Xanthocytophaga agilis: one gene and its partner. Each later gene encodes a partner of the first gene's protein in a complex. Links are inferred from orthologs where the notes say so. Each region holds a gene or a part of one and is shown on either strand. Other genes may lie near its edges.

Evidence for each region.
Region 2: pfkA (region 1) and rny share a complex: the UniProt entries of both Bacillus subtilis proteins name them as parts of the possible RNA degradosome complex. The link is inferred for Xanthocytophaga agilis from one-to-one orthologs.

What each region holds. Positions count from the first base shown.
Region 1 is NZ_JASJOU010000020.1:159,630-162,532, forward strand. Bases 38-2,861 are described here. They hold pfkA (6-phosphofructokinase), read right to left. Parts: upstream 2,022-2,861; coding sequence 1,053-2,021; downstream 38-1,052. Other genes in these bases: miaA (tRNA (adenosine(37)-N6)-dimethylallyltransferase MiaA), read left to right, coding at 38-501; QNI22_RS36165 (LemA family protein), read right to left, coding at 488-970; QNI22_RS36175 (hypothetical protein), read left to right, coding at 2,524-2,861. Also shown: more of miaA, read left to right, coding at 1-37; more of QNI22_RS36175, read left to right, coding at 2,862-2,903. UniProt on the Bacillus subtilis protein: Catalyzes the phosphorylation of D-fructose 6-phosphate to fructose 1,6-bisphosphate by ATP, the first committing step of glycolysis.
Region 2 is NZ_JASJOU010000006.1:373,035-376,016, reverse strand. What follows is about bases 1-2,903. They hold rny (ribonuclease Y), read right to left. Parts: upstream 2,300-2,903; coding sequence 701-2,299; downstream 1-700. Other genes in these bases: QNI22_RS19670 (hypothetical protein), read right to left, coding at 2,728-2,903; QNI22_RS19675 (cell division protein ZapA), read right to left, coding at 2,434-2,721; QNI22_RS19685 (Ig-like domain-containing protein), read right to left, coding at 1-348. In the rest of the region: more of QNI22_RS19670, read right to left, coding at 2,904-2,982. UniProt on the Bacillus subtilis protein: Endoribonuclease that initiates mRNA decay. Initiates the decay of all SAM-dependent riboswitches, such as yitJ riboswitch. Involved in processing of the gapA operon mRNA, it cleaves between cggR and gapA.

The DNA.
Region 1 (2,903 bases):
AAACAACTGGATGAACTGGACCCTGTATATGGACAACAGGTAGATCGGGCAAATCCACAACGTGTGATGCGAGCCCTGGAAGTGAGTATTGGAACTGGAATGCCCTATTCTTCCTTTCGGAAAGGAACAAAAGTAGAACGACCTTTTCAGATTATAAAGATTGGTCTGAACCGTGATAGAGAAGAGTTATACCAGCGGATTGATTTACGTATGGACCTGATGCTGAAAAATGGTTTGGTAGATGAAGTTCGTAGTTTGGCAGCATATAGAGATAAAAATGCTCTACAAACTGTAGGATATAGAGAAGTGTTTGAATTTCTGGATGGTATGTATGACGAGGCTGAAATGATTCGTTTACTGAAACGAAATTCCAGGCGTTATGCAAAACGCCAGCTTACATGGTTTACCCGTGATACAGAATATCAATGGTTTCATCCTAGCCAGTTTAAAGAGATTGTACAGTATATAGAACAGCAGATGAATAATCCTAAACTGCCATAGGCTTAAATCCAAATAATGAAGCTATAATACGGTAAGGCATATGTTTACATAACTCATTGTAGTTGCCTCGTGCGGATCTGAATTTTTTCTGTGTTTGCAGCAAAAGAGACGCATTTTGGCTTAAAGCCGTTTGTAAGCGGTTTGCTTCGTTATTATCTGCAAATCCCAGGTTTTCAATGGATTGGGCAATTGTCTTAGTTTCTGCCGCCAGTTTGGTTTCATTGTAACCTCCTTCCTGATCAGCTACCAGATTGGTATTCAGTAATTCTCCCAACTGCATAAGTAACTGCACTCGCTGAAATGCTACCTTGCCTACATTCTGAAGATAGATATCTGTATTACTTTTGCGGGTTCTCAGACTATTAAGAACCACCATACCCCACAGAAATATTGCTCCTGTAATAACCAGAAGTATAGGTAGCACACCAATCCCTGTAACCTTAAATGCAAAAAGAGCGAAAATCATCATCTTATCTAACTACTGATAGTCAATATCAGACTTTGAACAGATGCACTACCATTCAAAGTCTGATATTGTGTAACTTATACTGTTATATACTTAAAATCTCTACAATACGAACCAGTTCATCACTAATAGGTTTGCTTAAGCTGATGCAGTCACGGAAAGGAGTATAGGTTAGCTTGTTGTTAATGATACCTACCATTACCCCTTGCTGTCCATTGATCAGACCTTCTACTGCACCAACACCCAGACGGCTTGCCAGAATCCGATCAAATGCTGTAGGACTACCACCACGTTGAATATGACCAAGATTGGTGATACGTATATCCGCATCCGGAAAATGTTTCTTTACTGTTGTTCCCACTTCTGTAGCACCTCCACTTTCTCCTTCTGCTACAATGATGATGAAAGAGGATTTGGAACGGCTCCAGCCTTCTTCCAATGTTTTAATAACTTCTCCAATAGGAGTAAAAGTTTCTGGAACCATTACTAATTCTGCACCCCCACCAATACCAGACTGAATGGCAATATATCCTGAATCACGACCCATTACTTCGATGAAGAAAATACGGTCATGAGAATCTGCTGTATCCCGAATCTTGTCGATAGCATCCAGTGCTGTATTTACAGCTGTATCATAGCCAATTGTATAATCAGTGCCATATAAGTCATTGTCAATAGTTCCTGGGGCACCTACTGCTGGTATACCATATTCTTCATAAAATATAGAGGCTCCCGTAAATGTTCCGTTTCCCCCAATTGCTACCAATCCCTCAATACCATATTTTTGTAACTGATCGTATGCTTTTGCCCGGCCTTCTTTGGTCATGAATTCTTTACTACGGGCAGATTTTAAAATGGTACCCCCTTTTTGGATGATATTGCTAACAGAATAGGATTGCATTTGAGAAATTTCTCCTCTGATCATGCCATCATATCCATGACGGATTCCGTATACTTCCAATCCATAATAAATAGCGCTTCGGACAACTGCACGCACACAAGCGTTCATGCCAGGGGCGTCTCCCCCAGAGGTGAAAATGGCTATTTTCTTCATAATTTTGATTTCAGGTAGCTTATTTCCGGATAATATGAAAGAAACTGGCTGCCTGATAATTTAATTGGCTATTTGCCAGATATGCAATGAATATACAGATATGTTTTGACTGTATATGTCTTGCTTGTATAATGATTCAGATTTTACAACTCGTTAAAAACGGTTGCGAAAATACACAGCTAAACTGAATAGTGGTATGAATTCTTTATAAAAATTGTGTTAAATCCTGAAAAAGGACTTTTAACACTTCCATATCCCTTCTTTTACTTATATAATCTTATGTTCTATCGGGAAAATAATATCGGCTTTTCTTTGCAAATCCTCAGAGTTTAAATTCTATATTTGAACCATTTTCCGAAAAACAATCTAAACTAATTTCGTTGAAAGGAGACATTACTGATAAAGATATACCATCTAAGTTGTCTTACAAGCAATGTTTTGTTTGTTGAATCTTAAATAAAATTTTATTTATCTGTAGAGGCTCTCCCAATATTCTGAACGCATGAAAACCAACAACCTCTTGCAAAAAGCCATTCCACATGTATTGGCTATTGTGGCTTTTCTAATTATCACTTTTGTTTATTTCTCGCCTGTTCTGGATGGAAAGACTATGTCGCAACATGATATTGTGCAAGCTAGAGGTGCAGGACATGAAGCAGGTTTGTATCGTGAAAAGACAGGACATTATCCTATGTGGACTAATAGTATGTTTGGAGGAATGCCTACTTATCTTATTGCCGCAGATTATCCTAATAGCTGGACTACCAAAGTAGGTCGTTTCTTCGCTAATCTGTTGCCGGAGCCCGCTAACTATGTGTTTTTGTATCTGATTGGATTTTATATCCTGCTGGCTGCATTGGGGTTTGATGCGTGGATAGGCGT
Region 2 (2,982 bases), on another replicon or contig:
TCCTGTATTGTTAGTAAATCCAGCCCCAATGGTTGGGGTAAGAGAACCTGAAAGCAATCCACCGAAGGCTCTGTCTGTTGCGCTTGCAGAACCAAAACTATACGTATCTCCGGCTGTTCCGGAGCCTGTCCCGGCAGTATAGATTGCATTGGCATTGGTACCACTTTCTGCAAATGTCCACCCTGTAGGAACGGCGGTGCCAGTTCCACTAATGGCCAGGCTATTAAAGTCTTGCGTATAAGCAGAGTTAAGCGTTGTAATGGATACTTGTGCCCAGGCAGTAAAACTACATAGCCAGAAACACAACAGCATAGCCACCCGCTTAGTAAGGGGTAAAAAATGTTGCATAAATTGTAAGTAAAGGTTTGTTGAAAATATATGTAAAAGTACTGAGGATGAATAGAAGAGATGTTTCCTCAAAGTTAAGTTTCAGAAAAAAAAAGAATATCTGCAATATGATTTAAAACTTTTTAAATCAGGCACTTCCACTATCAGCAGCTAGGCCTCTGTCAGAATTAGCAGGGTATAATCTTCTTTAATGTGAGGAACATTGAAAGTAGAAATGAATCGAAAAATAATAGCTATAGCATTAGACAATCTTTGTACTTAAACGAAATATATACGAACCCATAACTATAAAACAAAATCCCTCATTAGAGACTATCTAATAAGGGATTGTTTTTGTATTCTTTTCAGATAATTACTTCGCGTAATTTACAGAACGCATCTCCCGAATCACCGTAACTTTAATCTGACCCGGATATTGCATATCCTTTTCAATCTTCTGGGCTATCTCAAAAGAGAGGTTATTCGCCTTATCATCTGTTACATTTTCAGCATCTACCATAACACGTAATTCACGTCCTGCCTGAATCGCAAAACATTTTTGAACGCCATCAAAACTCACAGCCAACTCTTCCAGTTCTTTCAGACGTTTGATATACGATTCCATCACTTCACGACGAGCCCCGGGACGAGAACCGGAAATAGCATCACATGCTTGGATAACCGGCGATATCATTGCAGTCATCTCAATTTCATCGTGGTGAGCGCCGATAGCATTACATACATCCGGATGTTCCTTATATTTCTGAGCCAGTTCCATACCTAAGATAGCGTGTGGCAACTCAGGTTCTTCCGGCCATACTTTTCCAATATCATGTAGGAGTCCGGCACGTTTAGCCATCTTCGCATTTAATCCCAGTTCAGCAGCCATTGTGGCACACAGCTTAGCAACCTCACGTGAGTGCTGAAGCAGATTCTGTCCATAAGAAGAACGGAAACGCATCCGGCCAATCAGTTTAATCAATTCAGGGTGTATACCATGAATACCTAAATCTATTACAGTACGCTCTCCGATTTCAACAATCTCTTCTTCAATACTCTTGGTTGTCTTTGTTACAATTTCCTCAATGCGGGCAGGGTGAATACGACCATCCTGCACCAAACGGTGCAATGACAAACGGGCAATTTCACGACGCACCGGATCAAAACCAGATATAATGATTGCTTCAGGTGTATCGTCTACAATAATCTCTACTCCGGTAGCAGCTTCCAATGCCCGGATATTGCGACCTTCCCGACCAATAATCTTTCCTTTTACATCATCCGACTCAATGTTGAATATAGATACGGCATTCTCTATAGCTTGTTCAGCAGCAGTACGTTGAATAGTTTCTATAACTATCTTCTTGGCTTCTTTTGTAGCAGTTAGCTTAGCTTCTTCTACAATATTTTTAACATAAGTTGATGCTTTTGACTCAGCTTCACTTTTCAGTGTTTCAATCAACTGATTTCTGGCATCTTCCGCTTTCAGATTGGCGATTTTCTCCAATTGCTCAATTTGTGATGAACGCATTTTTTCAGCCTCATCACGCTTTTTTGTGGCAACTTCAAGCTGTTCGACTAAATCTGTTTTTAGCTTATCCAGTTCGTCTTCCTTGCGTTTAGTCTGCTCCAGTGCTTTAGAAACAGCTTGTTCCTTTTGCACCAGATTTTGCTCTCGCTGTTTTAGCTTACCTTCGTTCGTAATAATAATTTGCTTTTTCTTATTTGATTCCTCTTCAAACTCCGTTCTGAGCTTCAAAAAGTTTTCTTTTGCTTCCAGTATCTTATCCTTCTTGATAGTCTCTGCATGGATTTCCGCCTCCTTTATGATCAGGCGTGCTTTTTCGTCAATCTCTTCTTCACGTCTTTTCAGAGATTTCTTAGCAAAGATCCGAAACAGGACTAACCAAACTATTACACCGATGACTACCTCAACTACCAATGAGAGAATCAAAAAATTTGTATTAGACATTTTCCTTTTGTCTTTAAGTGAAACGTAGACCACATGTAAAGCACAGACAGGTACACTCTATGTACCCTTATGCTGTCTTTAAATGCAAATGCAGACAAACAGGCAGGAGAGATATAATAGAAGAACTCTATCTGTTAAGATGGATGGAGTAAATTTTGTAATGATACAATCTTTTGAGTAACTGTATTCTGTAATGTGTCTTTCTCGGCTTCGAGTTTAAATTTTTCCAACATGGCCACAAAACTTACCATAGACAGGATGTCTTGCTTGTCAGCCCGTGCCCCATAGTTTTCCCGAAACTCGCGGCAACGTTCATTTAGCTCTTTCCCTACTGCACGATATAATTCTTCTTCAGCAGCAGGAATCCGCAGTGGATATTCTTTATCTAAAATCTTTATCTTAATCGAAATAACCTCATCCATGCTGCGTTACGATTGACTCAGGTACGCAATACATTTATCAATATCTTGTATATAAGCTTCTATTTTTCCCTTCAACTCTGCAGTATCTTTAACATCTGCACCTATTGAATTTACAATTTTAGTAATATTAAATTGTTTTTGAAAATTGTTTTGTAGGGTTTCTTGCTTTTTTTGTAATTTTTTTATTAGATCTGCTTGCTGACGTACGTGTCCTCGCAGTTGTTCACGCTCCTCGTCTGCACGTTCTAACTGACGACGCAG